2 regions of the Streptomyces sp. V2I9 genome follow, and region 1 is predicted to be linked to the other one. Evidence: riboswitches for the same ligand, from Rfam matches in the RefSeq annotation. Region 1 holds a riboswitch; the other holds the start of a gene.
What was found. Region 1 has a riboswitch for cyclic di-AMP ahead of QFZ71_RS02215 (C40 family peptidase). Riboswitches for the same ligand answer to the same signal wherever they lie in the genome.

Region 2: linked by a shared signal. The riboswitch ahead of QFZ71_RS29360 (LysM peptidoglycan-binding domain-containing protein) and the one ahead of QFZ71_RS02215 (C40 family peptidase) in region 1 are both predicted to bind cyclic di-AMP.

Annotation. Positions count from the first base shown of each region.
Region 1 covers NZ_JAUSZJ010000002.1:486,013-491,136, forward strand. The annotation lists gene QFZ71_RS02205 (ATP-dependent Clp protease proteolytic subunit) at 53-676, shown strand; gene QFZ71_RS02210 (hypothetical protein) at 714-1,019, shown strand; cyclic di-AMP (ydaO/yuaA leader) riboswitch at 1,438-1,604, shown strand; gene QFZ71_RS02215 (C40 family peptidase) at 1,608-2,078, shown strand; gene QFZ71_RS02220 (LysE family translocator) at 2,225-2,872, opposite strand; gene QFZ71_RS02225 (LysR family transcriptional regulator) at 2,945-3,868, shown strand; gene QFZ71_RS02230 (ATP-binding protein) at 3,872-4,306, opposite strand; gene QFZ71_RS02235 (helix-turn-helix transcriptional regulator) at 4,540-5,124, shown strand, end outside.
Region 2 covers NZ_JAUSZJ010000002.1:6,778,933-6,784,056, reverse strand. The annotation lists gene QFZ71_RS29370 (type III polyketide synthase) at 1-867, opposite strand, end outside; gene QFZ71_RS29365 (UbiA family prenyltransferase) at 985-1,908, shown strand; gene QFZ71_RS29360 (LysM peptidoglycan-binding domain-containing protein) at 2,012-2,845, opposite strand; cyclic di-AMP (ydaO/yuaA leader) riboswitch at 2,850-3,037, opposite strand; gene QFZ71_RS29355 (FAD-dependent oxidoreductase) at 3,488-4,879, shown strand; gene QFZ71_RS29350 (SpoIIE family protein phosphatase) at 4,958-5,124, opposite strand, start outside.

The sequences.
Region 1 (5,124 bases):
GCTCCGCCCCGTGGCCGTCATGCCCCGTGCGCACCGGGAGAAAGGCACCGCCATGATCCGTCCCACAGTCCGCCACGCCCCCTCCGCCCGCTACGTGCTGCCGGAGTTCACCGAGCGCACCGCGACGGGGACCCGCACGCTCGATCCGTACTCCAAGCTGCTGTCCGAGCGGATCGTCTTCCTCGGCAGCCCGATCGACGACACCGCCGCGAGCGACCTCATCGCCCAGCTGATGTATCTGGAACACGCCGATCCGGACCGGGCCGTGTCGCTCTACATCAATTCCCCCGGTGGCACGTTCCAGGCGATGGCCGCGGTCTACGACACGATGCGGTTCCTGACCTGTGAGGTGGAGACCTTCTGCCTGGGGCAGGCGGGCTCCTACGCCGCCGCCCTGCTGGCGGCCGGAGCGCCGGGCCGCCGACATGCGCTGCCCGGCGCGCGGGTAGTCATCCAGCAGCCCGCCATGGAGGAGCCGATGCGGGGCCAGCCGTCCGACCTGGAGATCCACGCACGCGAACTGGTGCGCACCCGCGAGATGTTCGCCGCCATGCTGGTCCGGCACACGGGCCGGACCGCTGAGCAGATCACCGCCGACATCGAGCGCGACACCATCCTCGACGCGAAGGCAGCCCTCGCCTACGGGCTGGTCGATCACGTCGTGGAGAACCGCTGACGCCCCCGCCCGCCCCACGCCGCGAGGTGAACCGCCGATGGAGCCACCCGAGTTCCCGCCCCTGCCCGCCCTGACCCGCGCCGAGGGCGAGTTCGTCGACTGCTATCTGGCCGTGCTGGACCAGCTGGGCCGGATCAATCCGGCCCGCGGCGGCGACACCTACAGCGCTCTGCGCGCCGCCCAGGCCCTGGCCTCCGGCGCGGCCGCGCTGCGCGACGCCCTGGCGCTGATGCACGAGCGCGGCGAGTCGCGCCTCCACGCGGCCACCCTGGCCCGGACCCTGCGGGTCCTGGACGGGGAGCGCCGGGCGGGCCGGGTGGCGATGCCGCCGGCCGCGAACTGACCGGAGCCGCGCGCCGGGTGCGCGGTACGGCAGCGAGCGGGACGCGGTACGGAAGGAGGCCGGGAGCGCCTTACGGGAGCGGAGCGGTCATCGTGCCGCACGACACGCCCGATCCGGTGACCGATTTTCCTCGCTCGTACGGCGTAGGCGTTCACTCCTGCGAGCGATGGCTCAACTTGCGTTCCGGGCCCGGCTCGTACTCGAAATATGCCCTTTCATCGCTGGTGCGGGGGTGTGCGCCGGGCTCGTCGGCGAGTGCGAAAGTGGCCTGTCCACTCGAATGGATCAGGCGTGAGGAGATTCACAAACCACCGTTTCAGCTCGGAAATCCGGCACGGAGTGCGTCAAGATCCCTGGGACGACAAGCCCCCGCCACCGCGGCGGGGCGGTCCGGGCGGACGCCGAGTCCTGCCGCCGCCCGGATGACTGGTCGACAGGAAGTGGATCGGCAGGAGTGGAGGACCCGAGCACAACGGGCCGACCGGGAGACCGGGAAGCCCTCGGGGTGAAGCCGCGACGCGGCCGGGCAACTTCGCCAGCCCGAACCCGACAGGTCATCCTTCACAGGCGGCTGACGAAGGGTTGCGCATGTCTGCGCAGGTTCATGTCCCGTCTCTGTTCGCCCGGGTCGGTACGGCCTCGGTGCTCACCCTGGCCGTGACGTCCACGATGCTGGCGCCCGGTCTGGTGAGCGACGCCGAAGCGGCCACCCACTCGACGAAGGCCCTGAAGGTCGCCGCGTCGAAGAAGGGGTCCCCCTACAAGTACGGCGCGGCCGGTCCCCACCGCTTCGACTGCTCGGGGCTGACGGTCTACTCGTTCAAGAAGGCGGGGAAGAAGCTTCCCCGCACGGCACAGCAGCAGTACAACAAGACCCGCCATATCGGGAAGTCGCAGCGCAAACGCGGCGACCTCGTCTTCTTCCATTCGGGGCGCAGCGTCTACCACGTGGGCATCTACGCCGGGAACGGCAAGATCTGGCACTCCCCCAAATCGGGAGACGTGGTGCGACTGGCGAAAATCTGGTCCAAGAGCGTCTGGTACGGACGGGTCCGCTGACCCACCTGCCGGACGCTCTTCCCTTGCGGGGCGTCCGACGCTCCCTCCGTGCGGGCCGTCCCGACGCTCCGGCCGGGCGGGACTCACGGGCGGCCCGCGGATCGCCGCGGGCCGCCCGGACCGCCGCCCACGGCTGCCGCCTCCGCTCAGCGCAGCAGCGGCCCGGTGACCAGGACCAGTCCCAGTCCGGTGAGCGCCACGCCGCTGCCACCCTCGATGGCGCGGGCGGTACGCGGGCGGCGCAGCCACCGGCCCAGCCGGTCCACGAGCAGGGCGACGGCCGGGAACCAGATCAGCGCCAGCACCACCACGACCGCCGCCAGCAGCAGCGTCCGGGGCAGCGGCGGCTGCCCATGGGGCACGAATTGCGGCAGCAGGCTGAGGAAGAGGACCGGCGCCTTCGGGTTGAGCGCGTTGGTCAGGAAGCCCTGGCGCAGCGCGCGTCCGACATTCCGAGGGGCGGGCCGCGCCGGTCCGTCCTCCGGCGTGTCCCTCCGGTCATGTCCGGCTCGGCGGCGCATCGCGTACAGCGAGCTGATCCCGAGGTGGAGCACGTACGCTCCGCCGAGCAACTGGACGGTGCGGAAGAGCACCGGCACGGTCACCAGCACGGCGGCGAGACCCGCGACCGCGAGCGCGGTGTGCACCAGCAGCCCGCCGACGACACCCAGCGCGGTGGCGAGACCGGCGGTGCGCGAGGCCAGGGCGTTGCGTACGACGACGGTGAAGTCGGCGCCGGGCAGCGCGACCATTCCGGCGGCGACCCCCGTGAAGGCGATCAGTTGTGCGTCCATGGATCCACCTTGGACCTGCGGAGCCTTTAGCGTGTACTTGCAATCTTCTGGGTCTGCCTAAAGGAACGCTTCATGTACGACCCGACGCGGCTCGCCGCGCTCGTCGCGGTCGCGGAGGCCGGATCGATCACCCGCGCCGCCGCCCGCCTGGGCTACACCGCCCCCGCCCTCTCCCAGCAGCTGGCCAAACTGGAGCGGGAGGCCGGGGCGGCGCTGCTCGTACGCCACCACCGCGGGGCCCGGCTGACGGCGGCGGGCGAACTGCTCGCGGGCCGGGCTCGACGGGTGCTGGACGAACTGGACCAGGCGCGGCACGAGCTGGCGCGGCTGGCCGGGCTGTCGGGCGGCCGCCTGCGGGTGGGGACGTTCACGACAGCCGGGATCCATCTGCTGCCGCCGGTCCTGAGCGCGTTCCGGCGGGCCCATCCCGACGTCGAACTGGCCGTCGCCGACCACGAGCCGCCCGGCGGGGTCGCCGCGGTGGCGGCGGGCGAGGTGGACCTCGCCCTGACCCACGCCTACGAGCCGGGAGGTGTCGCCCCTCCGCCGGCGGGTGTGGTCGTCGAACCCCTGCTGGTCGAGGAGCTGGTGCTGGTCACCTCGGCGGGCCACCGGCTCGCGGAGGGCACCGGGCGACTGCCGGTCGGGGAGCTGGCGGGACGGCCGCTGATCAGCAGCGCGCCCACGCATCCGCCCCGGCGCGGGGTCGAGAACGCACTCGCCGAGGCCGGGGCGACCCCGGCGGTGGTCTGCGAGTCGCCCGGATACGCCCTGGTGTGTGCGCTGGTCAGCGCGGGGCTCGGGGTGGCGGTGGTGCCGGAGATGGTCGCCGCGATGGCGCCGGCCCCGCTGTCGGTCCGGCGGCTGGAGCCCGCGTCGTTCCGCCGGACCATCTCGGTCGTGCACCGGGGCGAGAGGGCGAGTGCCGCGGCGGCGACCCTGCTCGCGCTGCTGCGCGGCGGTTTCGGCCGCGGGGGCGCGGCCACGGCGGGCTGAGCCTCAGCGGGGCCCGACCGGAACGGCCCACGGGAGAGCCAGCCAGACCGTCTTGCCGCCCTCGGCGGTCGGGGTGACCTGGAGCCGGCCGCCGTACTCCTTGGCGAGCGACCTGATGATGGCCATGCCCCGGCCGTTGTCCTGCCGTACGGCGGCGGGCAGTCGCTGGGGCCACCGGGGGTGACTGTCCGTGACGCCCAGGTACAGTTCCTCGTCCCGTTCGAGCCGCAGGTCCACGGTGAAGGTGGGCGACTGGCCGAAGGTGTGCTGCACCGCGTTGGTGGCCAGCTCCGAGACGATCAGGCGGACGGTGTCGGCGTACTCGGCGTCGTCGGGCAGGCCCCATGCGGTCAAGGTCCTGGCCACATGTCTGCGGGCCGCTGAGACCGAGGCCGGATCGCTCGGCAGCGTGACGGTTGCTTCCTGATGGTCTGCCATGGCGACGCCGTCCCTTTCCCGCTCCGGGCGACCGACGGCCGACCGGGATGGTGCTTCGCGCCAGCCTGCCATCGATGAAGCTTTCTGTAACGGCGTTCGGCCAAGCTATGCATATATCTGTCGCTCGAAGCGGTGAATTCGGAACCCGTGCGGTGTGTGCGGGCGGCACACTGACGTCTCTGCGGGCCGGTTGCGGTGACGATCCGGCCCTTCCGACCGAGAAGGAGACCGGCATGCTGCACGGCCCCGCCGTCCGGCGGCGCAAGCTCGGCGAGGAGCTGCGGAGTCTGCGTCACACCGCAGGGCTGACCAGCCGGGAGGCGGCGCGGCTGCTCGGCTGGCACCAGTCCAAGGTGAGCCGTGTCGAGACGGGCGCGAGCGGCGTGACGCCTTCCGACGTGGCGCGGCTGCTGGACGCCTACGCGGTGCGCGACCCCCGGTTGCGTTCACTGCTGGAGGTGCTCGCGGGGTCGGCGGGCGGCGGCGGTTCGGAGTGGTGGCATGCCTACCGGGGGCTGATCCCGCCGCAGTACCGCGACTTCATCAGTCTGGAGTCGCAGGCCAGTACGGTCCGGACGCTGGAGACGTCGGTGGTGCCGGGGCTGCTCCAGACCGCCGGGTACGCGCGCGCCGTGACCCGTGCCTCGCTGGGCGGTTTACCGGAGGAGCACCTCGACTCGCTGGTCGAGGTACGGCTGACCCGTCAGCGGGTACTGCGTACGAGCCCTCCACTGCGGTTCACCGCCGTGCTGGACGAGGCGGTGCTCCATCGCGAGGTGGGCGGTCCGGAGGTGATGCGGGACCAGGTGCAGCACCTC
Region 2 (5,124 bases), 6.3 Mb from region 1:
GTCGAGCACCTCCGTCACCGCCTCCAGCACCTTGGGGCCGCCCGGATGGCAGACCCAGTGGGCCACGTCCTTCGGTTTGAGACCGTGTTCGTCGAGGAACTCCCGTACGTCGTCGGCGAGGTACCGGCGGACGACGTCGGGCACGGCCGGATCGAGGACGACGCGGAATCCGGTCGAGCCGATGTCCCAGCCCATGACGTGCTCGGTGTCCGGGTACATCCGGCTGCGGGTGGCCACGATCTCCGGCCCGGCGACGGCCCGGCGGCCGCCGAGGGCGACCACCGCCGCCGCCCCGTCGCCGAACAGGGCGGTCGCCACCAGGTTGGCGGGCGATGCGTCGTGGCGCTGGAAGGTGAGGGAGCACAGTTCGACCGAGAGCAGCACGGCCACCTCGTCGGGGTGGCCGAGCAGGTAGTCGTGCAGCCGGGCCGTCCCGGCCGCTCCGGCGACGCAGCCGAGGCCGAAGACGGGCAGCCGTTTGACGTCGGACCGCATGCCGAGGCGGGCCATCAGCCGGGAGTCCACCGAGGGGGCGGCGATGCCGGTGACGGAGGTGAACATCAGCAGGTCCACATCGGTGGGCCGCAGCCCCGCCGCCCGCAGCGCCCCCCGTACGGCGTGGGCGCCGAGGTCGGCGGCGGACCGGATGAACACGTCGTTGGCGGGGCCGAACCCGTCGAGGTCGCGGTAGGCGTCCAGGGGCAGCACGGTGTGCCGGGTGCGGACCCGCGCGTTCGCGTGGAGGCGGTCCAGGACACGCCGGTCGGCGCCGGGCGGCAGGCAGGTACGGGCCACCATGTCGGTGACCTCCCGCTGGGTGTGACGGTGGGGCGGCAGGGCTCCGTGGACCGCGGCGATGCGGGTCATCCCGCCTCCTGCTTCGGTGAGGGCATGCCCCATCCTGCGCACAATAAGTGACGAATCAGCGTAAAAGACCCGCCCTGTCGCCGCATTGACGGGCCGACGGGCTTCTACGATCGCCCGATGGACGCCACGGACAGGGTGAGCCCGGCCGGTCCCGCCGCGCCGGAGGGCGCACCGGCCGCCGCACGCACGGCCGTGGCCCACGAAGCCGCGGCGAGCCGACGGCTCCCGGGCACGGCGCTCGCGCTGGCGTGCCACCCCGGGCCGGCGCTCGCGGTGACCGCGCTCGCCTGCGCCCTCGCGCTCGGCTCCGGCCTCGGCGGCCCCCGTTCCGCGCTGGTCACGGCGGCGGTGCTGACCGGTCAGCTCTCGGTGGGCTGGTGCAACGACGCGTACGACGCCCGCCGGGACGCGCGGGCCGGGCGCCGGGGGAAGCCCGCGTCCGACGGCACGGTCGGACCCGGCGCGGTGTGGGCGGCAGCAGGCGTCGCGCTCGCCCTGTGCGTGCCGCTCTCGTTCGCGTGCGGCACCCTCGCCGGTACGGTGCATCTCGCGGCGGTCGGGGGCGCCTGGCTCTACAACGTGCGGCTCAAAGCGACCGCCCTGTCCTGGCTGCCGTACGTCACCGGATTCGGCGCGCTCCCCGCCGCCGTGGCGCTCTCCCTCCCCGGCGCACCGTGGCCCCGGTGGTGGACGGTGACGGCCGGGGCCCTGTTGGGCCTGGGCGCGCATCTGGCCGACACGCTGCCGGACATCGCGGCGGACCGGGCCGCCGGCATCAGCGGGCTCCCCCATCGGCTGGGCACCGCAACGACCCGGCTGCTGCTGCCGTTGCCGCTCCTCGCCGCCACGGCTGTGCTGACGTTCGGTCCGCCGGGCCCGGTGACCGCCGGGGGCGGAGCGGCCCTGCTCCTGGCCGGGGCGACGGCGGTCGTGAGCCCGGTGCTCGGCCGGCGATGGCGCAAGGCCGCGCTGGGCGGCGCGGTGGCCGTGGCGGTGGCGGATCTCGCGCTGCTGCTGTTCCGGGGCGTGGCGGCGGCCTGAACCGACCGATCCCGCACGTGCCCTCCGCCCCTGAACGAATCCCCGACGCCGAGGGGCCCCGGACCGTGCGGTCCGGGGCCCCTCGGGCGGTGGTGCGGGAGGATCAGTAGGCGCCGAAGACGTTGTCGATCGAGCCGTACCGGTCGGCGGCGTAGTTGCACGCGGCCGTGATGTTGGCGACCGGGTCGTAGCTGTCGGTCGAGGTGCCGGGCACGTGGTACGCCTGGAAGGTCGGGTCGATGACCTGGAGCAGCCCCTTGGACGGGGTGCCCCTGACCGCGTTGGAGTCCCAGTTGTTGATCGCGGCCGGGTTGCCCGAGGACTCACGCATGATGTTGCGGTGGATGCCCTCGTAGGTGCCGGGGATGCCCTGCTCGGCCATGATGGCGAGCGACTCCCTGATCCAGCCGTCCAGGTCGTTCGTGTAGGTGACGGCCTTCTTCTCCGCGGCCGGAGCGGCGTTCGCCACGGGGGCGGCGCCGGCACGCTCCGAGCGGTCGGCGCGGTCCGCCGATCCACGCTCGGCGGCCGGGGAAGCCTTGGCGGCCTTGCCCTCCGAAGCGGTGGCGGGCTTGGCGCCGAGCGTCAGCGTGATTCCCGGCTGAATGAGGTGGGGATTCCCACCGATGATCTTCCGGTTGCCTTCGTACAGCTTCTTCCAGCCGCCGCTCACGGAATGTTCGCGGGCGATCTTGGAAAGGGTTTCGCCGGCCTTCACGGAATGCTGGGCGGGCGCGGCCTGGACGGCGGAATTCACCTGCGCGGGCACCGATGCGGGCGCCACGGCAGCCTGCGGGGCGGACGGTGCGGGGGCGGCGAAGGCGCTGGTGGCACCGATCACCGGGAGGGCGAGAACGGCTCCGCCGGTGGTCACGGCGGCGAGGCCGCGGCGCAGCGAGGTGGACGGGGAACGACGGTGCTTACCCTGTGCGGGCATGGGGCTTTCCTCTCCGGCGCCTGCGAGGTGAGCTGTCGGGTTCAGACGGGAGATGTCTGGCCGCACGGTCGTGCGACTTCACCCCGAGCCGTTCCGGTTCCGGATCGGCGACTTACCTGGTTCCCCCGCTCCTGCCGTACGTGAGTGGGTTTCGGATTCCCGGACGGCGGCAGGATTCGGCGTTCCATCCGGATTGACGGTGACCGTAGGCGAGAAACATCGGAACGAACAAGCCCCGCATTCCGGATTCCCTTTTCTCCGCATGATCGAATATCGGAATACCCGGATCGGACCGTGCCGTCGCACCGTCAACTTTCCCCACACGAAAGGGAACCGATGCCTCCGCTTCTTCGTCCGCCTTCGCACACGTGACGCTCACCACTCCTTCACATCGGCGGCGAAGCCGAAGTCAAGCAAATGCCATGAAAGCCCCGCCAAGCACGTTATGAAACAGAATGACCAAACAAGCCAAATCGCCCATATCAACACGACAAAACGGGCCGACCGGGCACTCCAGGCGGGCCGGTCGAACAGCCCGCGGGCCCATCGCTTACGGTGTGGGGTGGAGAGTAGTAAGCCAACCCTTACTTCCGACGTACGCTGTACCTGCCCGCGTTCGCCCGCCCCGAAGGATCACCACCCATGACACGCCCCGTCCGCGTCGCCATTGTCGGAGCCGGCCCCGCCGGTATCTACGCTGCGGACGCGCTGCTCAAATCCGAGGTCTGCCAGGACCCGGGGGTCTCGATCGACCTCTTCGAGCGGATGCCCGCGCCCTTCGGCCTGATCCGCTACGGCGTGGCCCCCGACCACCCGCGCATCAAGGGCATCGTCAAGGCCCTGCACCAGGTGCTGGACAAGCCGCAGATCCGCCTCTTCGGCAACGTCGGTTACCCGAACGACATCGGCCTGGACGACCTGCGCTCGTTCTACGACGCGGTGATCTTCTCCACCGGCGCCGAGGCCGACCGGGCGCTCGACATCCCCGGCATCCAGCTGGACGGCTCCTACGGCGCGGCCGAGTTCGTCTCCTGGTACGACGGCCACCCCGAGGTCCCGCGCACCTGGCCGCTCACCGCGGAGAAGGTCGCCGTGCTCGGCGTCGGCAACGTGGCGCTCGACGTGGCCCGCGTCCTGGCCAAGACGGCCGACGAGCTGCTGCCCACCGAGATCCCGGACAACGTGTACCAGGGCCTCAAGCAGAACAAGGCGCTGGAGGTGCACGTGTTCGGGCGGCGCGGACCGGCCCAGGCCAAGTTCAGCCCGATGGAGCTGCGGGAGCTGGACCACTCCCCCAACATCGAGGTCATCGTCAACCCCGAGGACATCGACTACGACGAGGGGTCCGTCGCCACCCGCCGGGAGAACAAGCAGGCCAACATGGTCGCGCAGACCCTGGAGAACTGGGCGATCCGCGATGTCGGCGACCGCCCGCACAAGCTCTTCCTGCACTTCTTCGAGTCCCCGGTCGAGATCCTCGGCGAGGACGGCAGGGTCGTGGGGCTGCGCACCGAGCGCACCGAGCTGGACGGCACCGGCAACGTGCGGGGCACCGGCCGGTTCACCGACTGGGACATCCAGAGCGTCTACCGCGCCGTCGGCTACTACTCGGAGGAGCTGCCCAAGCTCCCCTTCGACGTGGCCTCCGGCACCGTCCCGCACGAGGCCGGGCGCGTCATCTCCGGGGACGAGCACATGACCTCGGTCTACGTCACCGGCTGGATCAAGCGCGGTCCGATCGGCCTGATCGGCCACACCAAGGGCGACGCCAACGAGACGGTCGCCTGCCTCCTGGAGGACCGCGCCGCCGGCCGTCTGGCCGAGCCGGCCACCCCCGCCCCGGAGGCCGTCGAGGCGTTCCTGGAGAGCCGCGGCGTGCGCTACACGACCTGGGAGGGCTGGCACAAGCTGGACGCCCACGAGCAGGCGCTGGGCGCGGCGCAGGGCCGTGAGCGGATCAAGGTCGTGGAGCGTGAGGGCATGCTGGAGGCCTCCGGCGCCTTCGCACCGGCCGAGGACCCCGCCGACGCCTGATCGACAGGACGTCTGGTCGGACGGGCCGCCTGCCGAGCAGGACGTAGGGACCGGCAGACGGCGTTTCGACGGCCGGCTCTAGCGGGCCGGATCCGGGGCAGCCTCCGTGCGCCCCGGATCCGGCCCCCTGAACGTGCGCCACAGATCGGGCCCGGTCGCCCCCGCCGTCCCGGATCGCCGGGGCCGCCCCGCCCCGGCCCAGCGGGCGGCCAGCAGCAGCGCGATGTCGTCCGGGCGGTCGGTGG